Candidatus Vesicomyosocius sp. SY067_SCS001: one gene and its partner. The protein of the gene in region 1 binds, or shares a complex with, the protein of each later gene. Links are inferred from orthologs where the notes say so. Each region holds a gene or a part of one and is shown in the gene's direction. Other genes may lie near its edges. The genes, in order: rimM and rpsS.

Region 1 (11,624 bases):
TTGTTGTGTATTTAAGGCAATTGGCGGTAAATTATTTTGTTGGCGTTTATTAACATGTTCAAGATATACAGATTTCATCTGAGTTCTCATATAAAATAATAAAGTATATAATTTTATCATTTTATTTCTGTATCTTTTTTCATATCATAATCTTATTTTTTTATATGATGAATAATTAATTTTTATACCAAATAGTCTTATGAAACTCACTGAATTAACAGCAATATCCCCTATTGATGGTCGTTATTTTGAAAAAACTGAAATACTAAGTTCTATTTTTAGTGAGTTCGCCTTAATTAAATATCGTGTTTTAATTGAGGTGAAGTGGCTACAAGATATGGCAGATAATATTGATATAAAAGAAGTATCTTCTTTTAGTCAAGAAGCAACTAAGTTTTTAGATGATATTATTACTAATTTTTCATTGATTGATGCTCAAAAGGTTAAGATGATTGAACATACAACTAACCATGATGTTAAAGCGGTTGAATATTTTTTAAAAGATAAGATTAAAGAAAATAGCGAGCTTGAAGCGGTTAGTGAGTTTCTTCATTTTGCTTGCACATCTGAGGATATTAACAACCTGTCATATGCGCTTATGTTGTTAGAAGGACGTAATGTAATGCTAATTAAGATGCGTGAATTATTATCACTCATTGCTAAATTGGCAGAAAATAATGTCTCAATTTCTATGTTGTCTCGCACACATGGACAGACAGCTGCTCCTAGCACTTTAGGTAAGGAGATGGCTAATTTTGCTTATCGTTTAAAAAGACAAATAGAGCAGTTAGAAAGTGTGAAAATTATGGGTAAATTTAATGGATCTGTTGGTAATTTTAATGCACATATTTGTGCTTATCCAGATTTAGATTGGCAGTATATTTCTCAGAATTTTATTGAAAGTTTTGGTGTTAATTATGCTATGTATACTACGCAAATTGAACCACATGATTATATCGCAGAGTATTTTCATTCTATTAATCGTTTTAATACAGTTTTGATTGACTTTTGTCGTGATATTTGGGGTTATGTTTCTCTTGGTTATTTCAAACAAAAAATTATTACTGGAGAAATAGGTTCATCTACCATGCCACATAAAGTCAATCCGATTGATTTTGAAAATGGTGAAGGTAATTTAGGTATTGCAAATGCGATTAATATGCATTTAGCAGATAAGTTGGCGATTTCACGTTGGCAGAGAGACTTATCAGATTCAACTGTACTTAGGAATTTAGGTGTTAGTTGTGCACATTGCTTGGTAGCGTATGCAGCTATTATTAAGGGTATTGGCAAGTTGCAGAGTAATAAGGCTAAATTAACTCAGGATTTAGATAATTCGTGGGAGGTATTGGCTGAGCCAATACAAACGGTTATGCGTCGTTATGGCATTGAAAATCCATATGAGAAACTTAAAGATCTAACTCGTGGCAAAACAATTAATGCACAAGTGTTGGTAAAATTTGTCAAAGATCTTGATATACCAGATGAAGCTAAGATAACCTTGTTTGAGTTAACACCTATGACTTATACAGGCGATGCACAAAAATTAGCAAATGCAATAAAAAAACTGATATAATAATTAATCTTATGCCGTAATGTATAAGTATATTATTATATGATATAAATTAGGAATAAAACCATGGTTAAAATTAGACTAGCTCGTGGTGGAGCCAAGAAAAAACCTTTTTATTCAATTGTAGCAACAGACTCTAGGAGACGTAGAGATAGTTCTTATATTGAGCGACTTGGATATTTTAATCCAGTTACCCATGGACAAGAAGTTAGGCTTATTATCGAAGAAGCTAGGTTAGCATATTGGACATCAAAAGGTGCTCAAATTTCAGATCGTGTTAAGCGGCTTGTCAAAGAGTTTAAAGACCAAGGTATTGCTGTCAAGTTAGCAAAAAATCTTTGATTTTATCTAAACTAATAGCATAATCAGTAGAACTCGCTGAGTAATTCAGAGTCTTTAATATCTAATAATCAAAAGCTATTAATCGGAAAGATTAATGGGTTTTTTGGTGTTAATGGCTGGGTTAAAGTTTTCTCCCATACTCATCCAAGGGTGAATATTTTATCCTATCAACCGTGGTATATAAATGTCGATAGTCATTGGCAAACTTTAAATATTTCCCAAGGTCGTGTGCAAGCTAAAACTATTGTAGCACAAATCAAAGATATTTTTGATAAAGAACAAGCTAGAGTCTATATAGATACTAACTTGTATATTGAAAAATCACAATTATTAAGACTAAAAGCAGGTGAATACTACTGGAATGATTTAATTGGTTTAGAAGTAGTTAATAAAACACAAATTGTTCTTGGTAAGGTTCTTAATTTAGTTGATACTGGTTCGAATAGTGTACTTATAGTTAGAGGTGTAAAAGAGCACTGGGTGCCTTATATTTCTCCATTTTTAATACAAGTGGATATAAATAATCAAACTATTTTAGTTGATTGGGATGAGAATTTTTAAACAACTTGGTTTCAATCACAAAATCTTAAGAAAATTAAGTCAGGAACTGAACCATACCTGATGTTAAAGAATAGTTGGCACCTATAATCCTTAGTTTATTACTCTTAATAGATTCTTTAATCACTGTTGATTGGCTTTGTAATTGTTTGACAGAATTAATAATATTAACTTTAACAGCTCTGTTTATTAATTCATGATTGGGTAAATCTAAGTTAATTAAAGGTAAGATTGATGGTTTTATTCTATCAGTAATAGAGTGAAGACTACTTGATAAATGTGTTTTATTTATACATTCATCAATGGTTGCGTTAATAGCACCACAGTTAGAATGTCCTAGTATAACGATTAAGACTGTTTTAAATTTTGATATTGCAAACTCAACGCTACCCATTTGTGATGGTGCTACTATGTTGCCTGCAATACGAATAATGAATAAATCTCCAAAATTTTGGTCAAAGATAGTCTCAATAGGTACTCGTGAATCAGAACAGCCTAATATAATTGCGAAAGGTTCTTGATCTTGTATATTCTTTATATGTTTATGTGGAGGTAATTGATGATGCAATACAGTAGTGCCATCAATAAAACGTTGATTACCATCAATCAGTCTTTTTTTTGCTTGTATTGAATTTAAATTTTTTGTCTCGTTAAGAACGTTTCTCTCTACTTAAGTTAAGGGTTAGAGTAATTAATTAAAAGATGATGCTCATCATTGACATCATCACAATGATAAATAGTACTGTCATAAGGCCGCCTGCTTTGATAAAATCTGCTACTTTATAACCACCAGGACCCATAATTAAGGCGTTCACTTGGTGAGTAGGAATTAAAAATGAGTTTGAAGTTGCAATAGCAACTGCTAGTGCATAAACTGCAGGATTTTCGCCTACTTGAATAGCAATATTAACGGCAATAGGTACTAAGAGAATAGTTGCACCTACATTAGACATGACTAATGTAAAGAAAGTTGCCAATATTACAATTGAGGTTAATATGACCCAAGGTGCCATATCTCCAACTACTTTAACTGTTTCTTGTGCAATCCATAGGGCAGTGCCAGTTTTTGACACAGCCATGCCTAGTGGAATAAGACTGGCTAATAAGAATACTGTTTTCCAAGAAACTACGCGATAAGCTTCTTCTATTTTAATAACACCAGATAAAATCATACCTAAAGCACCAGTCATAAGAGCGATAGAAAGTTTAATATCTGTAAATAAGACTAAGAAAAGCGCAATGACAAAGAAAATACTTGCCCATTTGATTTTCTCAGGTCGGTATTCTTCCTGTCTTGGATACTCAGAAGTAATAACAATAAAATCAGGATTTGATTGTAGTCTATCAAGGTCAATCCAACGTGTATGGACAATTAACGTATCACCAGATTGAAATGGTATATTACGAATACCTTCACCTTCTTGCATGGTTTTGCCGCCACGATGTAGGGCTACCATGGCGATTCCATAAGTTTTTCGTAACCATACGTCTCTAGCGCTTTGATTAATGAGAGAAGAATTAGGTGGGATAACAATTTCTGCTGTGCCACATTCTTGTGTGGATAGTAAATTGGAGAATTTTTCAATTGTGTCTGATAGTTTAAGATGAAATTCTTGGACAAAAGTATCTAAATGCTCTTTTTTTGTTAAAACACCTAAGGTCATTTGGGGTTTAATTGCAGTACTCCTTTCAACTGAATGATGCCCAATAAATGTTTCTCCTTCAATGGTCTGAATTGCGATGATTCTAATTTTAGCAGTTGTTTCAATATCATCAAGCATCATGCCGATTAATTTTGAATCTGTAGGAACATTAACCTCAAATAAATCATAGTCTATATTGTAAACTTTATGAAAGTGTTCAATGGCGGATACAGATTCTGACTGTTCTTTTTTAGTTACAGGTAAGACAAACTTTCCAGCAATAACGAAATATATAATACCTGTTATGACTAGTGCAATACCTATTGGTGTGACAGAGAATAAACCCCATGTGTTCATTTCCTGTCCAACTTCTAGTCCTTGGTTAGTGGTTAAAATTAGGTCATTAAGTAAGATTAAAGGGCTAGAACCTACCATGGTTATTGTGCCGCCTAAAATTGCTGTAAATCCCATTGGCATTAATAATCGTGACATCGGAATGCCTGAACGTGATGAAATACGACTTACAACAGGGATAAATAATGCAGCCGCACCAACGTTCTGCATAAAAGATGATATAAATCCAACAGTAGAAGATATAATTGGAATCACTCTTGGTTCAGAGGTGCCACCTATTTTAAGAATAAAAGTAGCAACCTTTCCCATTAATCCTGTTTTATCTAAACCTGCACCAATAATCATAACTGCAATAATTGACATAACTGCATTAGAAGAGAATCCATCAAATAGTCTTTGATTGTCAACTAATCCTTCTTTTAGTCCCATTAAAGTATAAATCCATGGTAAAGAACTTAGCCCTAAAATAATCATAATGGTAATAGCAGCTTCATCAACCTCTACCACTTCAAAAGCAAATAAGTAAATTGTTAATACGAGAACACCCAACATCCAAGAAATAGAAGTAGTTGGTGCAATTGTTGAGAGCCATACGGCAAAAATAGCAAAAATAATAGCTGAAATATTTTTTTTATTGAACATGATTTTAATTTTAAAGAGTGTACAAAATAATAAGAAAATTATACCATAATCATAACATTACTAATCACTGCTAATAAGTGTTACTGATTAAAAATATCTGTTTTTAAACCTAGTGATAGTTATTTTCTTCTTACAAGTAATTTTTTGAGTAAGCCTGTTGTTTGTGCAAATTTATTTAACATATATTTTTAATAAATTCATTTGTTGATTGCTTTATTAATATATTAAATGTGATGTTTAAACGTTATCCTTCTTAGCATTAAAGATTTTTATAAAAAGCTTTAATAAAGTAAAGTCCTTGTGGTGGTGCGGTAGGTCCGGCCTGTTTTCGTTGTTTGCTATTCAAAACCTCTCTCACCCATTCAATGGGTTTTTCTCCTTTACCTACTTTTAGCAGTGTACCAACGATATTGCGTACCATATGGTGTAAAAAGGCGTTGGCTTTTATGTTTAGTAAAATATTATCATCATTCTTGGTTAGTTTTATAAATTCAATGGTTTTAATGGGGGATTTTGCTTGGCATAAACTTCCTCGAAAGGCTGAAAAGTTATGTTTTCCAGTTAAATATTGCCCGGCTTTATTCATTGCTATTATATCCAATTTTCTTGGTTCCCATAATGAATGAGTTGCTATAATAGAAGAACGGATTTTTGTGTTATGTATTTTATAATTATATTGTCTGCTGATAACACTAAATCGTGCGTGAAAATTATCATCAACGGGCTTTATCCAAGTGAAGTTAACATCACTTGGCAGGTTAACATTGCCACCAAATAGCCAAGCCTTATTTTTACGCTTGATGTTAGTTTCAAAATGAATAACTTGGCAGGTGGCGTGTACACCAGTATCGGTTCTACCAGAACAAAACACTCTCACAGGTTGATTGGCAACACTTGATAAAGCTTGTTCTATTACTTGTTGTACAGTCCTAATGTTAGATTTTTGACACTGCCAACCGTGGAAATGTGTGCCTAAGTATTCAACTCCTAATGCTATTTTCATGATATAATGTGTCAAATAAATATATTTATTTTAAACCAATTAAATTGGTTAGTATGAAACATGAATGAACATTCATCAATGTTTTTGGTTTTTTGTATGATAGTACCTAAAGTCTTCTAGCTTAACCTGAAACAGATTCCATATGAAGTAGACTAGTAGGTTAAGTTTAGAATTTTGTTTAGTAAGTTACTTTTTTTGGTTTAATTATTTGAATCAGGAGTGGATAGAGTTTGCTATTAATCCCATGATTATAAGCTGGTTGATATGAAATGGATACAGAATATGGACTCTGTAATAGAGTGTTTTTATTACTAATGCTATTTATTATTAATTATAGGTATGACTAGTTTTTGTATTAAGCAAATTGGATATAATCATCAAAATATCATTTCTACCCACTTTTTTTTGAAAATGGACATATAACAATAGTTGATAACTTAGAAATTTATTAAAAATAACCTTTGGAGTTGCTAAACGTAAATTTATAAAAATTATAACTTAGTTAAGATTTATTATTCTGCTTGAATACCTATAATTATACAAATCTATCAAGTTGTTTGAGTGATGATATTCAATGTTTTGTTTTTGATTCAATATCTAGCACTAACGATTATCTAGCCCAGTTAGCTTTTTGTATGAAAACGCAAGTTTGCGTTACTTCTGAGCAAACTCGTGGAAAAGGCCAATATAATAGGAAATGGTTGAGTCAGAAAGATTCAAGTATTATTTTATCAATACGTCGTGTTTTTCTTAGTAGAATTTTATTAAGCGGATTGAGCTTAGTGGTTGGTCTTGCATTAGTCAATGTGTTAGAAAAATATGGTGTTTTTGATTTGAAACTCAAATGGCCAAATGATCTTTATTTTAAGGGTAAGAAACTAGCAGGTATTTTAATTGAGAATTCACTTCAAGGTGATTATCATTCAGTCATTATTGGTTTAGGACTAAATGTTGATTTTAATGAAGATTTTCAGTGTGAAACACCTTGGATAGATTTAAAAAAAATAATTTTAATACCGATTAATAAGTTCCATTTAAGTAAAAATTTAATTAACAAGATATTAGAATATCTGGATATTTTTGAATCAAGTGGTTTTGATGAGTTTTATAACCAATGGTCTAAAATAGATTATTTATTAGGTAAGCAGGTTAAGCATACAAATAAAATGCAGTTGTTTAGCGGTACTTGTCTTGGTATCAATCACGAAGGAGTTTTGTTAGTTGAAACTCAATATGGCATTAAACTGGTTTATTCATCTGAATTTTTACATCTTTGTTAGTGTTGATTGAATGCGGTTTTTAGTTTATTATTGTGTCTATTATTGAAATATTTTTTTAATTAAAAAATCTTTTAGAATAATTTATGATTAACTAATATCTTATAGTAATGTTACTTCTATAGAGTGTGATAATTTTCTTACTCACTTTAGATAAAATTATTAATCATTTTAGTAAAAAATCTATTTTAATTTTAGTTAATTTTTCATTTGTAACCGAGTTATCTTTTTAGGATTTTGATGTTTTTGATGTTTTTAAATATATTCATATTATTGTAACCAGAAATATTATTTTTAATGTGTTACTCTTTAGATTTTGTTTTAAATTAAGTTTTACTCAATATTAATAGTAGTGTTTTGTATTCTAATATTTACGTATTCTTGTTTATTATTTGGTGAGGTTAATGACTAGAACTGTTAAAAAAATTAATATTTGTTATTATGACTAGTAACGCTCTAATAATACAAAATATTAGTAAATCTTATTCAGGTAGGACTGTAGTTAATAATGTGTCATTTTTTGTGAAAAGTGGTGAAGTAGTTGGATTGTTAGGTCCAAATGGCGCAGGAAAAACTACTTGTTTTTATATTACTTGTGGCTTAATTAAGGCAAATTCAGGAAAGGTATACTTAAACAATAAGAGAATTGATCATTTACCAATGCACAAGCGTGCTGATTTAGGGCTTAGTTATTTACCTCAAGAGCCTTCTATTTTTCGTAATCTTTCTGTGGAAAACAATATTATGGCGGTGTTACAACTAAACTCTAATTTTGATAAAATACAGAGAGTACACAGATTGGAGAAATTATTAAGAGAGTTTAGTATTGAACATATTCGCCATATTAACGGCGTTAGTTTATCTGGCGGTGAAAGGAGAAGAGTAGAAAGTGCTAGGGCGCTAGCAATGAATCCAAAATTTATATTGCTTGATGAGCCATTTTCAGGAGTTGATCCAATTTCTGTAGTAGATATTCAAAAAATTATTTTCTATTTGAAAGATCAAGATATTGGCATCTTAATTACGGATCATAATTATCGTGAAATGCTAGATACTTGTAATAACTCCTATGTATTACATAATGGGGTTATTATTGCAGAGGGTAGTAAAGAACAAATTCTTTACAATGAAAGGGTTCGTGAAGTTTATTTAGGAGGGGTATGATCCTATCTTTACAATGTACATTCATTAGGATTAATAAATGGCTAAACTTAACTTTATTACGTTAGGGATAGAAAGTTCTTGTGATGAAACAGGTGTTGGATTATACCATTCTGAGTTTGGCCTTATTGGTCATCAATTATTTTCATCTGTTGAAATCCATAGCGAATATGGTGGCGTGGTTCCTGAGTTGGCATCGCGTGATCATATTCAAAGAATATTACCTTTAATTAAAACAGTTTTAACAAATGCAAAGTTTACCTTACAAGATTTAAATGGCATTGCTTATACAGCTGGACCAGGTTTGGCAGGTGCGCTTTTGGTAGGAAGTGCGTTGGCTAAATCTTTAGCTTGGAGTTTGGGTGTTCCGTCTTTAGCTGTACATCACATGGAAGGACATTTACTAGCACCTTTATTAGAAGAGTCTCAGCCTAAATTCCCTTTTGTAGCTTTGTTAGTTTCAGGTGGCCACACTATGTTAATTGATGTTAAGGCCATTGGCCAATACAAGATTTTAGGTAAGTCCTTAGATGATGCAGTAGGCGAGGCTTTTGATAAAACAGCAAAAATTTTAGGTTTAGGTTATCCTGGTGGTCCTGCTTTAGAAAAGCTTGCTAAACAAGGCAATACTAATACTTTTAAGTTTCCACTTCCAATGGTTGACCGTCCTGGGCTTGACTTTAGTTTTAGTGGTTTAAAAACGTTTGCACGTAATACCTTTACTAAACATCCTAATAAAAAATCAGATATTGCTAAATCTTTTGAAGTTGCTACTACGCAAATACTTATGATTAAGTGTAGAAGGGCATTAGAGAAGACTGGAAGAATAACACTTGTGGTTGCAGGTGGCGTTAGTGCAAATTTATCTTTGCGTAAGGAACTTAACCAAATGGGTAGAAAAGTGGGTGTAAATATCTTTTATCCAAGGCAAGAGTTTTGTACTGACAATGGTGCTATGATAGCTTTAGCTGGGCATTTTCGCTTAAGCCATGGACAGTGCGATATCAATTATGAAATTAATATTAAGCCTAGATGGAGTGTAGAAGAATTGAGTCAAATTAAATAAATTGTTTTCTGTGTGTTGATTAAGTCGTGATATATCACATTGGTAACCATTGAAGTGTATATCTAAGAGGTTTACTTGCTAGAGTTTCCGAGAATTGGTTTGTCTGAAAGAGCGATACGTAGAAGTAAAAATTATGTGTGTAGTAGATTTATGACTTTAAAGTTTAAATCTGTTACAAAATGGATGATTGTTGTAAGTTTACTATAATATAATTTTCACATTACTACTGGATTGCTACTGGATTTTGAATAAATTAAATAAGATGTTGACTTTAGCTTATTTAAATTTTATGAATGATTGGGATTAGATGGATCATTTTTATACAACTTATATCACTAGTTAATATTGTAATTTAGTTAAGCCAGTCAAGTATCTTACAAAATCAATTCTTGTATTATAACGTTTATTGGTTGGTAAGCTATTATTTATACATGTAAATTTATTTAATAGTTAGTTGATTGACAATAATAATCCTTTTGAGTTAAGAATTAATATCATGCTAAGCTAAATATGTACTTGAAATTATTACCATAAGTAGTGGGTATAATTTATTGTTAGTCAACCTATCTTCTTCATGTAGAACTATTTTTATAGAACATTTATTTTTAATCATGCAAGCATAGTACTGCTAAAGTATTTAAAACTTACTTAATTACTAACAAATCCATAGTTCTTTCAACTAAAGATTCATTTATCTTGCGTTATTTAATAAATATTTTCCCTGTAAATTTTTAGCCTATTAGTGTAATTAATTACTATTATTTCGGATAATGATCCTTAAAATAATATAAATTAGAGAAATGGTTAGAATAATCAGCTGAAAGTTATTGATTCAATATAACTATGATGATAGTACGATATTCTATCTTGAAGTTTATAATGATGTTTGATTTATCTATTAATTCCTAATATTAATAATATTCTTTAACACTCTTACTCGAAAGCAAAAAGTCATTACTGTAGTTTGTTATGGTTTAGTTTGTTTTTATCAGTAGATACTATTATAAAATAGAAAATCATTACTTGTTGTAGGTTTCATGACAGGTCTTATAAATGAAGAAGAATATAGTAGCTAAGCAAGAAAAAATATGCCATTTCTTAAGAAGATGGATTGCTGAAAATAATATAAACTATATTAAGTTTGATGATAACATTTTATGTTAAGTTTGATGATATTATTTATTTTGAATGGTAACTATATCTGGAAATTTTTTTATAGAGGAGCTAGCATAGCTGCTATTTTTATAAATTATATATATATATATTATTATATATATAGCAAAATGATAAAGTACTAGATTAATAACAATTTAAAAGGTTTAACAATATTTTCAAAGAAGCAAGCTAAATTGCTATTAATTATAGGGATAAAACCTAGCATTAGAAGATTAGTTTTTATTTTAATAAAAGAGTGGTTAAATTAACTATTTCTTTTGTGAATGGTACACATTTAATTTATTCTTTATTATTAAACTATAACAATCTCTTAAATGAGATAAATTGGATACTTATTTGCTGCTATATTCTGGAGTAAGAGGTAGTTTATATACTATGTAATTTACATAGTATATTACTAATTGTTGCTGATTTTTATAATAGCAAATTTACTTTTTTAACTTAGAAAAGTTTCATTATTGTTGTAAATATTATGTTAATTTTTGATTTAAATAGAGTATGTAAATACAGTTAATGTAGTTTTAGTGTAAATAAAATCTTATATCACAAATATCTTAATTAAATTAATATAGGTTGTTACTTGAGTATATTAACATAGTGTTAAATATAAACTTCCTATTGTTAATAGTAGGTAATATAAAATATAAAATCTAAAATATATTTAGAATAGTAAAACTTATATAGAAAGATAATTAACTAAAAGTTATAATATGAGAATAGAAGAATAAGGAAAATAAATGTCTATTAAAATGTATAGATTAATAATCTGCGCTTATCTATTAGGGTTTATTATCAAACTTTAAAAGTGGTTAGTATATCAATCAGTATG
Region 2 (11,996 bases), 750 kb from region 1 along the record:
CCAGGGTCAATCAAACCACATTCAAAGTTTGAAGCAGAAATTTATATTTTAAGCAAAGATGAAGGTGGTCGTCATACACCATTTTTTAACAATTATCGTCCACAGTTCTATTTTAGAACTACAGATGTTACAGGTGCTTGTCAGTTGCCTGATGGTATAGAGATGGTTATGCCAGGTGATAATGTGAAAATGAAAGTAGAGTTATTATCACTAATAGCCATGGAAGATGGTTTAAGATTTGCTATTAGAGAAGGTGGTCGTACAGTAGGCGCTGGTATAGTTTCTAAAGTGATGGATTAAGTTAATTAAAGCGGTAAGATTTATTGTATAATTTTACGTTTTTTATTTGATAAATTTGCAACGCAAATTAGACAGGATATAAAGATACATGAGTAATCAAAATATTAGAATTAAATTAAAAGCATTTGATCATCGTTTAATCGATAAATCAGCGGTTGAAATTGTAGAAACAGCTAAGCGTACAGGGGCTAGTGTTAGAGGTCCAATTCCTTTACCAACTAAGAAGGAACGTTTCACTGTCTTGACTTCTCCTCATGTTAATAAGAAAGCAAGAGATCAATACGAATTAAGAACCTACGTTAGATTAATGGATGTTATTAGCCCAACAGACAAGACAGTAGATGCGTTAATGAAGTTAGATTTAGCAGCAGGTGTTGATGTTGCGATTAAGCTTAATTAAGCAACAAAGCAAGTACTACATAATTTAGGAAAAAATCATGGCAATCGATTTAGTAGGACAAAAAATAGGAATGACACGCTTGATAAGCGATGATGGTTCTATCATGCCAGTAAGTGTGATTAAAATTGAACCTAATCGTATCGTTCAAACAAGAACGATTGATATAGATGGTTATAGGGCTATTCAAGTAACAACAGGAAAGAAAGTAAATAAAAAAGGCGAAGCTAAAGTGCGTCGTGTTTCTGCTGCGATTAAAGGTCATTACGCTAAAGCTTCTCAAGAAATTGGTTTAGGGCTTTGGGAGTTTAAACTGGAAGGTAATGAAACAACTAATGAAACAAGTATTGATATTTCGTTATTTGGCGCTGGTCATTATGTTGATGTTATAGGTAAATCTAAAGGTAAAGGGTTCCAAGGTGGTGTAAAGCTCCATAATTTCCAAATGCAAGATGCTACTCATGGTAATTCAGTTTCTCACCGCGCTATTGGTTCTACAGGACAATGTCAGGATCCAGGTCGTGTATTTAAAGGTAAGAAAATGGCTGCTCATATGGGTAATGAGCAAGTAACACAAGAATGTCTTAAGGTTGTCAAAGTAGATAGTGAGAAAAGGGTTATTCTTGTTAAAGGCTCAATTCCTGGAGCGATTAAGGGTTTTGTTAAGGTTTCATTGTCACCTAAGAAAGATAAGATTAATAAAGAAGTTAGCAAAAATATTCAAAATCAAGTAACTAATGAAGTTGACCAGACTAGGCAAATGTAAGTAAGGGTTTAAGATGGAATTAAAAGTATTAAATATAAGTTTAAATAGTTTAGATACCATTGAGGTGGATGCTACTATTTTTGCAAGAGATTTTAATCAAGCATTGGTCCATCAAGTGACTACAGCTTATATGTCTAGATCTCGTCAAGGTTCTAAGGCACAAAAAAATCGTTCTGCTGTTAGTGGCGGTGGTAAGAGGCCTTGGGCGCAAAAAGGTACGGGTCGTGCCCGTGCTGGTACTACTCGTGGTCCTATTTGGCGTTCAGGTGGTGTTACGTTTGCTACACAACCAAGAAATTATGCACAAAAAGTGAATAAGAAAATGTACAAGGGTGCAATTAGTATTATTTTTTCTGAACTAGTTCGTTCTGAACGTTTAAAAGTAGTGAAAGAATTTGATATTAAAAAAGCTAAAACTAAAAATATTATCGCATTACTTAAAGTGCTTAACGTTAAAGATGCTTTACTGATAACAGATGAGTTAGATGAGAATCTCTATTTATCTTCTCGTAATTTATACCATGTTGGTGTTTGTGATACACAAAGTATTGATCCAGTTAGTTTGATTGGTTATGACAATGTTGTGGTAACTGAGCAGGCATTGAAAAAAATTGAGGTAATGCTATGAATCAAGAAAAGCTATTAAAAACCTTATTAATGCCTATCGTTTCTGAGAAAATAACCACGTTATCAGCGCATAATCAATATGCATTTAAGGTTCGTATGGATAGCTCTAAAAGAGAAATTAAAGCTGCAGTTGAAATATTGTTGGGTGTTAATGTTGAAAATGTAACAACTTTAATTGTTAAAGGTAAGAAAAAAATATTTAAGGGCAGGATTGGGTCGCGTCCAAATTGGAAAAAGGCAATGGTAAAAGTGTCTGCAGGCCAAATAATTGATGTTAGCAGTACTTAAAGAGATTATTATGGCACAAGTAATTAAAAGAAAACCAACCTCACCAGGTAGAAGATTTGTTGTTAACATTGTAGATAAAGAGTTATATAAAGGTAAATCTTATGCACCGTTAACGCAGAATAAAAATAGAATTAACGGTCGTAATAACGCAGGTCGTATTACTATGCGACATAAAGGTGGGGGGCATAAGCGTCGTTATCGTGTTATTGATTTTAAGCGTAATAAAGATGATATTACTGCACGTGTTGAACGTTTAGAGTATGACCCAAATCGTAGTGCTAATATTGCCTTGGTTCTATATGCTGATGGCAAACGCCATTACATTATAGCACCTCGTGGTTTAAGTGTTGGTGATATGATTGTGTCAGGTAATTCTGTTGCCATTCAAGTAGGTAATGTTATGCCATTAAGTAATATACCATTAGGCAGTGTAGTTCATTGTATTGAATTAAGACCTATGAAAGGTGCACAAATTGCTCGTAGTGCCGGTACTTCTGCACAGTTAATTTCTAAAAGAGGTAATTATGTTACTTTAAGACTTCGTTCTGGTGAGGTGCGTAAGGTTTTGACAGATTGTCGTGCAACTATTGGTGAGGTTTCTAGGTCTGAACACAGTTTAAGAAAATTAGGTAAAGCGGGCGCTACTCGTTGGCATGGTATTCGTCCAACTGTTCGTGGCGTTGTTATGAATTCAGTTGATCATCCGCATGGTGGTGGTGAAGGTAAAACCAGTGGTGGTAGGCATCCAGTCTCTCCTTGGGGTACCCCCACTAAGGGTTATAAAACACGTAGTAATAAACGTACAGATAAGTTTATCTTGCGTCATAGAAATAAGGATTAATTATATGGCTAGATCATTAAGAAAAGGACCATTTGTAGATGAGCACTTAATTAAAAAGGTGTTAGCGGCTCAAGATAATAATGACAGAAAACCAATCAAAACATGGTCCCGTCGTAGTGTTGTTGTGCCTGAAATGATTGGACTTACTATTGCAGTTCATAATGGTAGAGTGCATGTTCCTGTGTCTATCAATGAAAATATGGTTGGTCATAAGTTAGGCGAATTTGCTATTACTAGAACTTTCAAAGGTCACTTTGGTGATCGCAAGGCTTAAATAAAGGCTTAAATATAGGTAGGTAATGATGAAAGAAGTTAAAGCAGTACATAAATATGCAAAGACATCCGCTTTTAAGGCAAGATTAGTGGCAGATCAAATTCGTCTTAAATCGGTAGAAGAAGCATTAAATATTTTATCATTTAGCAATAAAAAAGCAGCAGTCTTAGTTAAAAAAGTACTGAATTCAGTTATTTCTAATGCCGAGCATAATGATGGATTAGACATTGATGAATTATTTGTTACTAGTATTTATATTGATGAAGGTTCAACCATGAAGAGAATTCGCCCAAGAGCAAAAGGAAGAGCAAATAGGATTTTAAAAAGAACAAGCCACATTACAGTTGGCATAGGCAAGTAGGTTTAGTATGGGTCAAAAAGTAAATCCAAAAGGTATTAGATTAGGTATTGTTAAGGATTGGGATTCTAAATGGTACGCTAGTTCTAAAGATTATTCTAAGTACTTATTATCTGATATTAAAGTTAGAAACTATCTATTTAAGAAATTAATAAACGCTTCTGTTAGCCGTGTCCAGATTGGGCGTTTGGTAAATAATGCTAAAGTTACTATTTATACTGCACGCCCAGGTATTGTTATTGGCAAGAAAGGTGCTGATATTGAGCAGTTAAAGTTAATTATTTCAAAAATGATGGGTATTCCTGTTCATATTAATATTGAAGAAATTAAAAAACCCGAGCTTGACGCACGTTTGGTGGCTGAGAATATTGCCCAACAGTTAGAAAAACGTGTGATGTATCGTCGTGCTGTTAAACGTGTGCTGGGTAATGCAATTCGTTTAGGTGCTCAAGGTATTAAGGTCATGGTTAGTGGTCGTTTAAATGGTGCAGAAATTGCACGTTCTGAGTGGTATCGTGAAGGTCGAGTGCCATTACATACTTTTAGAGCTGATGTTGATTATGCTTCTTATGGTGCAAAAACACAGTATGGTGTTATTGGTATTAAGGTTTGGATTTTCAAGGGTGAAATTTTAGATCATAAAAAAGGCACACTAGATGAGGTTGCTCATCGTGGTGCAATAAATCAAATCGCTAAAAAATAAAGTGAAGGATTAATAAATGTTACAACCTAAGAGAACAAAATTTAGAAAAATGATGAAAGGCCGTAATCGGGGTCTTGCAACGGGCCATAAGGTTAGTTTTGGTGAAATTGGACTCCAAGCTATGGGTAGATGTCGTATGTCTGCTAGACAGATTGAATCTGCACGTCGTGCAATGACACGTCATGTTAAACGTCAAGGAAAAATTTGGATTCGTGTTTTTCCAGACAAGCCTGTTACTAAGAAACCATTAGAGGTTAGGATGGGAAAAGGTAAGGGTAGTGTTGAATATTGGGTTGCAAAGATTAAGCCTGGCCAAATGTTATTTGAAATGCAAGGCGTTGAAGAAACAGTTGCTATAGAGGCATTTGCATTAGCATCAGGGAAATTGCCAGTTAAAACAACAATCATTAAAAGGACGATAATGTAATGGATGTTAAAGAATTAAGAAATCAATCAGTTTCAGCGCTTAATGAAACGCTTATTAAACTTCTAAAAGAACATTTTGAGTTTCGTATGCAACATAAAAGTTCACAATTAGATAATTTTTCGAAGTTGGGAAGAACAAAGAAATCAATTGCACAAATTAAAACTATTATTAGGCAAAAACAAGAATGAGTGACAAAAAAGTAGAATGCGTATTAACAGGAACTGTTGTGAGTAGCAGTCGTGACAAAACTATTACTGTTTTAATTGAACGTAAAGTAAGACATCCTATTTACAAAAAATATATCAAACGTAGCACTAAAGTGCATGTACATGATGATAATAATGAATGTATATGTGGTGATTTGGTTCGAGTAGTTGAAGCAAAACCATTTTCAAAAACTAAGCATTGGGCATTATTGGAAGTGGTTGAGAGATTAGTTTCTGTTGATTAATGTTAAATTTATTTAAAGAGAGTAAGTCATGATTCAAGTGCAAACAAGACTTAAGGTCGCAGATAATAGTGGCGGCATTAAAGCAATGTGTATTAAGGTAATAGGCGGCTCTAAGCGTCGTTATGCTAATATTGGTGATGTCATTAAAGTTAGTATTAAAGAGGTTGTACCGCGTGGTAAAGTTAAAAAAGGTGACGTGTATGATGCGGTTGTTGTGCGTACCGCTCATGGTGTTCGCCGTAGTGATGGGTCTCGTATTCGTTTTGATAACAATGCGATTGTACTTTTAAATACGAAACTTGAACCAATTGGTACTCGTATTTTTGGCCCAGTGACCCGTGAATTGCGTAGTGCACAATTTATGAAAATTGTTTCACTTGCACCAGAGGTTTTATAATGCAAAAAATTAAATTAAATGATGAAATTATTATTATTGCTGGCAAGGATAAAGGTTCTATAGGTATAGTTACTAAGATGGTAGATTCTAAGGTTCTAGTTGAAGGGTTAAATCTTGCTAAGAAACATGTGAAGCCTAATCCAAATAAGGGTGTTACAGGTGGCATCACAGAGATAGAAATGCCTTTGTCGATTTCTAATGTTGCTGTTTATAATCCAACAACTAAGAAAGCTGATAGAGTTGGAATTCGTACTAGTAAAAAAGGCATTAAAGAAAGATTTTTTAAATCAAATGATAAGTCAATAGCTTGATAAGGTATAAGGAAATATAAATATGTCTAGATTACAAGAGCAATACAAGAATAAAATCTCACTAATTTTACAAAAAAAATTAGGTATGTCTAATCCTATGCAAACACCTAAGATTGAAAAAATTACGATTAATATGGGACTAGGTAATGCGTTAGGTGATAAAAAAATATTGCAAAATGGTTTAGAAGAAATGAGTCTTATTTCTGGTCAGAAACCATTAATTTGTAATGCACGTAAATCGGTAGCAAGTTTTAAATTAAGAGAGGGAAATCCAATTGGTTGTAAAGTTACTTTACGTAAGAAAAAGATGTATGAATTTCTTGATCGTTTAGTTAATATTACCATTCCTCGTATTCGAGATTTTCGTGGTTTAAAAACTACTGCATTTGATGGTCGTGGTAATTACAATATGGGTATTACTGAACAAATTACGTTTCCTGAAATTGATTTTGAAAAAGTAACAAAAATACGTGGGATGGATATTGCTATTACCACCACTGCAAAAAGTGATGAAGATGCTAAAAAACTATTAGCAATGTTTAAATTTCCATTTAAAGGGTAAGAAAATGGCTAAAAAGTCTATGATGAATAGAGATATTAAGCGCACAAAGATAGTTAGAAAATATAAAGCAAAACGTCTTGAGCTTAAGAAAATTATTAAGAGTATTAACGTATCTGATGAAGAGCGTTTCCAAGCAACTATTAAGTTGCAAGCTCTTCCACGTAATGCTTCGCCCACACGCCAACGTAGTCGTTGTAGTTTGACTGGTCGTCCGCATGGTTTTTATCGTAAGTTTGGTCTTGCTAGAAATAAACTTAGAGAATGCACTATGAATGGTGAAGTTCCAGGTTTATCTAAAGCGAGCTGGTAAGGAGAAATTATATGAGTATGTCTGATCCTATTGCTGACATGTTAACACGTATTCGCAACGCACAATTAGTTAAGAAAAAAGAAGTTAATGTTCCAGCATCGAATTTAAAATCTGCTATTGCAGGCGTGATGAAACAAGAGGGCTATATTGAATCTTTTAGTGTTAATGGCGTTGTTGCTAGTAAAATATTAAAAATCAAGTTAAAATATTATGATAATAAACCAGTCATTGAAAAATTGCAGCGTGTATCAAAGCCTAGCTTAAGAGTTTATGTCGGTAATTCAAAGATACCAAGTGTAATGAATGGGTTAGGTATTGTTATTATTTCTACACCTAAAGGCTTGATGACTGGACAAGTTGCGCTTGATCAAAATGTTGGTGGCGAAGTGTTGTGTAGCATTTACTAATATTGGAGAATTAGAATGTCTAGAGTTGCAAAATCATCAATTACTATACCAACTAGTGTTGAAGTTATTATTACTGGTAATTTAATGTCTGTCAAAGGTAGATTAGGACAGTTAAACATGAGTATTCATCCTTGCGTGGCGATTGTAAATAATAATAGTAAACTTAGTTTTAATATTATTTCCATTGAAAAGAAAGAACAAAAGAAAGCTTGGGCTCAGGCTGGCACAGCAAGGGCTAATACTGCGAATCTTATTCGAGGTGTAACAGATGGTTGGAAAAAAAAGTTAACCTTAATTGGTGTTGGTTATCGTGCTAAAGTAATGGGTAAAATATTGGATCTTACATTGGGTTTTTCACATCCAATTAATTATAAATTTCCAGAAGATATTATAGTTGAAACCCCTTCTCAAACAGAAATTATTATTAAAGGCATGGACAAGCAAAAAGTAGGCCAAGTGGCTTCAGAAATTAGATCCTATCGTCCACCAGAACCTTATAAAGGTAAAGGTATTCGTTATATTGATGAACAAGTTATTCACAAAGAAACTAAGAAGAAATAATTGACTGAGGTATTAATATGAAACTTTTTAAAAAACAAGCCCGTTTGAGAAGAGCAACTAAATTTAGAGCCAAGCATGCTAAAAAAGATATTGAACGCTTGTGTATTCATAAAACTGCACAGCATATCTATGCTCAGATTATTAGTTCTTGTGGTACTAAAATTTTGGCTTCTGCTTCAACATTAAAATCTAAGCTTAAAAATGGTGGAAATGTAGATGCAGCAGCTAAAGTTGGTGAGGCAATTGCTAAAGCTGCTACTAGTGCAAAAGTAAAAAAGGTAGCTTTTGATCGGTCCGGATTTAAATATCATGGTCGTGTTAAAGCATTAGCCGATGCAGCAAGAGAAGGCGGTTTGGACTTCTAAGTTATTAATAAAATTAATTAAAAAAATAAAAAGGCGTAAATAATGGCTGGATATAAGGAAAATAACATTATTGATAATAATTATATTGAAAAGTTAGTTAATATTCGTCGTGTTGTAAAAGTAGTTAAAGGTGGTCGTATATTTGGTTTTTCAGCGTTAGTTGTTGTCGGTGATGGTAATGGTAAAGTTGGCTATGGAACAGGAAAAGCTCGTGAAGTTCCTGTTGCTATTCAAAAAGCAATGGATAAAGCTCGTAAGGCAATGAAGAGTGTTCCACTGGTAAATGGCACACTTTATTATTCAATTATCTCAAATGTTGGTGCGGCGAAAGTTTATATGCAACCAGCTTCAGAAGGTACAGGTGTAATTGCTGGCGGCCCAATGCGTAGTGTATTGGAAGCGGTTGGCGTACATAATATCTTGGCGAAATGTAATGGTACTCGTAATCCAATTAGTGTGGTACGTGCTACTGTCGAAGGTTTGACTTCTATGTTATCCCCACAATTGGTTGCTAATAAGCGTGGTATGACTGTTGATCAAATTACTGGAGAGGAATGATGGCTGAAGAAAATAGAACAGTTAAAAAAGTAACAACTATCCAAAAGCCGCAAGTATCTAATAAGCATAACACAGTTAGTGTTACCTTGGTTAAAAGTTTTTATGGTCGCTTACCATCTCATCGTAAAACCATTGTAGGGCTTGGTTTAAAGCGCATTAACCATACAAAAGAGTTTAAAGATACTCCTGAAATTAGAGGTATGATTAATAAAGTGGCTTACTTACTAAAAGTAGAGGATTAGGAAAAATGAATTTAATGCAATTAAATACATTATCACCTGCACAAGGTGAAAAGAAATCAAGAAAACGCGTGGGGCGCGGTATTGGTAGCGGTTTTGGTAAAACTTGTGGTAGTGGTCATAAGGGTCAAAAATCACGCTCTGGTGGTTTTAATAAGATTGGTTTTGAGGGTGGTCAAATGCCTTTGCAACGTCGCCTTCCTAAGGTTGGATTTTCATCAAGAATATCTATTATCACCTCTCAAGTAACACTATCTGAAATTAATAGATTAACTGAGATTGATATTACTATTGAGGTTTTCAAAGCGCATAATTTAATTAATAAAAATATTAAGCATGTAAAAGTTATACTTTCTGGTAAAATAACTAGGCCAGTTATATTGACTGGAATTAAAGTAACTAAAGGTGCAAAGTTGGCTATTGAAGCTGTTAAAGGTTCAGTGAGCGAGTAATTGATGAACCAACCTTTAGGCTTTTCTCAAGATTTATCAAAGCGTATACTTTTTTTATTGAGCGCATTAATTATTTTTAGGTTGGGTACACATATTACCATTCCATTTATTTCAAGTGTAGCATTAGCTTCTCTCGTACAAAATCAGCAAGGCACTATTTTAGATATGTTTAATATGTTTTCAGGTGGTGCACTAGAAAGATTGTCTATTTTTACTTTAGGTATTATGCCTTATATCTCGGCATCTATTATTATTCAGTTGATGACCTCTGTTGTTCCAAAATTAGAGCAATTAAAGAAAGAAGGCGAAACAGGTAAACGTAGAATTACACAATATACACGTATAGGTACAGTGATATTAGCGGTATTTCAATCTTATGGTATTTCTATTGCCTTACAAGAACAAAGTTCTAGTGGTGTTGCTTTAGTGACTCAAGGTGGTTTTACTTTTAGTATGGTTACTGTAGTAACATTAACTACAGGAACTTTATTTTTAATGTGGCTAGGTGAACAAATTACAGAAAAAGGTATTGGTAATGGCATTTCAATGATTATTTTTGCTGGTATTGTTTCAGGCTTGCCTTCGGCATTTGGTTCAACTTTATCGTTAGTATCTACAGGCGAGTTAAGTATTATTTTGGTAGTAATTTTATTAATCATGACATCATTAGTAATAGCTTTTGTAGTCTTTATGGAGCGAGGTCAACGTCGTATTACAGTTAATTATGCTAAACGTCAGCGAGGTCGTAAAATGATTGGCGCTCAAAGTTCATATTTACCATTAAAAATTAATATGGCAGGTGTTATTCCACCAATTTTTGCTTCATCAATTATTTTATTTCCAGCAACATTAGGAGGCTGGTTTTCGAGAAGTGAAGGTATGGGTTGGTTGGCAGATATAACTGCAAGTATTTCTCCAGGACAACCTTTGTATGTTTTATTTTATGGATTGGCTATTGTGTTTTTTACTTTTTTTTATACGGCATTAACATTTGATTCAAAAGATACAGCTGATAATTTACGTAAGTCAGGTGGTTTTATTCCAGGTATTAGACCAGGTAAACATTCAGCAGATTATATTGATTCGGTTATGTCTAGGCTAACAGCATCTGGTGCGGTTTATATTACAGCTGTTTGTTTGTTGCCAGAGTTTTTAATTTTATACTGGAATGTGCCGTTTTATTTTGGTGGTACTAGTTTATTAATCATCGTTGTTGTGGTGATGGATTTTATTGCACAAGCCCAATCTCATTTGATGTCTAATCAGTATGGATCATTAATGAAGAAGGCGGGTTTAAATTAAAAAGGTAATCATTATGAAGGTAAGAGCATCAGTTAAGAGAATTTGCAATAATTGTAAAATTATTAAGCGTCATGGAGTTGTTCGTGTTATTTGTAAAGAACCCCGTCATAAGCAAAGACAAGGTTAATTAGAATTGATATTGAAAATTGTAAGAGTAGAATAATGGTTTTTTTAAATTTAGTATTGTACGTTACTATAATAAAAAGTTACATTATGATAGATAAAAATATAAAAATATAAAAATATAAAAATATAAGGAATAAGCTTATGAGACAGATATGCGTTAGAGGTACAATATAGATGGCTAGAATTGCAGGAATAAATATTCCAACACATAAACATATTGTGATTGGCTTACAGTCAATTTTTGGTATAGGTGATACAAGAGCAAGAGAAATTTGTATTACTCTAAAATTAGACCCAGTTACTAAAGTTGCCAACATTACTGAAGATCAATTGGAATTAATTCGTACAGAAATTGCTAAGTATAAAGTTGAAGGTGATCTTCGTCGTCAACTTGCTATGGATATCAAACGTCTTAAAGATTTAGGCTGTTATCGTGGTGTTCGTCATAGAAAATCATTACCATTACGTGGTCAAAGGACAAAAACAAACGCAAGAACTCGTAAGGGTCCTCGTCGTCTAATTAAATAATTATAGGTAAATATTATTATGATATCTAAATCATCTTCAAAAAAGAAATCTAAAAAAGTAATAACTGATGGTATTGCTCATATTCACGCGACTTTTAATAATACCATTGTGATGATTACAGATCGTCATGGTAATACGGTTTGTTGGGCAACCTCAGGCGGTTCTGGTTTTAGAGGCTCAAGAAAGTCCACCCCATTTGCTGCACAAGTGGCTGCAGGTAGTTGTGGTGAGAAAGCATTGGCTTTTGGCATGAAAAATTTAGAAGTTCATGTTAAAGGCCCGGGTCCTGGTAGAGATTCAGCAATTCGCGGTCTTAATGCGCAGGGTTTAAAAATTCAATCAATCACAGATGTGACACCAATCCCTCATAATGGTTGTCGTCCTTCTAAGAAACGTAGAGTATAAGGATAAATTATGGCTAGATATATTGGACCTACTTGTAAATT

The links.
Region 2: the proteins of rimM (region 1) and rpsS are in contact, whole or in part, in a crystal structure (PDB 3A1P), measured with the Thermus thermophilus proteins. The link is inferred for Candidatus Vesicomyosocius sp. SY067_SCS001 from one-to-one orthologs. Residues at the interface, in WP_008632437.1 of Thermus thermophilus: Val4, Glu5, Ile6, Gly7, Arg8, Arg22, Gly23, Glu24, Val26, Leu84, Glu85, Glu86, Gly87, Arg88, Tyr89, Tyr90, Tyr91, Phe92, Leu94, Asp111, Ile112, Leu113, Asp114, Ala115, Gly116, Ala117, Gln118, Asp119, Val120, Ile122; in WP_011173711.1 of Thermus thermophilus: Lys28, Arg29, Leu30, Lys32, Thr48, Gln56, His57, Val58, Pro59, Val60, Tyr61, Thr63, Met66, Glu73, Phe74, Pro76, Thr77, Arg78, Arg81, His83, Gly84, Lys85, Glu86, Ala87, Lys88, Ala89, Thr90, Lys91, Lys92, Lys93.

The regions. Positions count from the first base shown.
Region 1 is NZ_CP054877.1:921,030-932,653, reverse strand. What follows is about bases 855-3,713. They hold rimM (ribosome maturation factor RimM), read left to right. Parts: upstream 855-1,951; coding sequence 1,952-2,476; downstream 2,477-3,713. Other genes in these bases: HUW60_RS04455 (SLC13 family permease), read right to left, coding at 3,169-3,713; HUW60_RS04460 (carbonic anhydrase), read right to left, coding at 2,511-3,101; rpsP (30S ribosomal protein S16), read left to right, coding at 1,640-1,915; purB (adenylosuccinate lyase), read left to right, coding at 855-1,576. Outside these bases: HUW60_RS04480 (bifunctional aconitate hydratase 2/2-methylisocitrate dehydratase), read right to left, coding at 1-78; more of purB, read left to right, coding at 200-854; more of HUW60_RS04455, read right to left, coding at 3,714-5,112; tRNA pseudouridine(38-40) synthase TruA, read right to left, coding at 5,372-6,115; HUW60_RS04445 (biotin--[acetyl-CoA-carboxylase] ligase), read left to right, coding at 6,637-7,395; lptB (LPS export ABC transporter ATP-binding protein), read left to right, coding at 7,834-8,556; tRNA (adenosine(37)-N6)-threonylcarbamoyltransferase complex transferase subunit TsaD, read left to right, coding at 8,594-9,619. UniProt on the Escherichia coli protein: One of at least 4 proteins (Era, RbfA, RimM and RsgA/YjeQ) that assist in the late assembly stage of the 30S ribosomal subunit.
Region 2 is NZ_CP054877.1:180,824-192,819, forward strand. The notes cover bases 1,880-4,858. They hold rpsS (30S ribosomal protein S19), read left to right. Parts: upstream 1,880-3,223; coding sequence 3,224-3,493; downstream 3,494-4,858. Other genes in these bases: rplD (50S ribosomal protein L4), read left to right, coding at 1,880-2,091; rplW (50S ribosomal protein L23), read left to right, coding at 2,088-2,378; rplB (50S ribosomal protein L2), read left to right, coding at 2,389-3,219; rplV (50S ribosomal protein L22), read left to right, coding at 3,522-3,854; rpsC (30S ribosomal protein S3), read left to right, coding at 3,862-4,554. In the rest of the region: tuf (elongation factor Tu), read left to right, coding at 1-300; rpsJ (30S ribosomal protein S10), read left to right, coding at 389-700; rplC (50S ribosomal protein L3), read left to right, coding at 738-1,463; more of rplD, read left to right, coding at 1,477-1,879; more of rplP, read left to right, coding at 4,859-4,981; rpmC (50S ribosomal protein L29), read left to right, coding at 4,981-5,169; rpsQ (30S ribosomal protein S17), read left to right, coding at 5,166-5,432; rplN (50S ribosomal protein L14), read left to right, coding at 5,461-5,829; rplX (50S ribosomal protein L24), read left to right, coding at 5,829-6,140; rplE (50S ribosomal protein L5), read left to right, coding at 6,163-6,702; rpsN (30S ribosomal protein S14), read left to right, coding at 6,707-7,012; rpsH (30S ribosomal protein S8), read left to right, coding at 7,024-7,419; rplF (50S ribosomal protein L6), read left to right, coding at 7,435-7,980; rplR (50S ribosomal protein L18), read left to right, coding at 7,998-8,345; rpsE (30S ribosomal protein S5), read left to right, coding at 8,388-8,903; rpmD (50S ribosomal protein L30), read left to right, coding at 8,903-9,145; and 6 more genes. UniProt on the Escherichia coli protein: In the E.coli 70S ribosome in the initiation state it has been modeled to contact the 23S rRNA of the 50S subunit forming part of bridge B1a; this bridge is broken in the model with bound EF-G.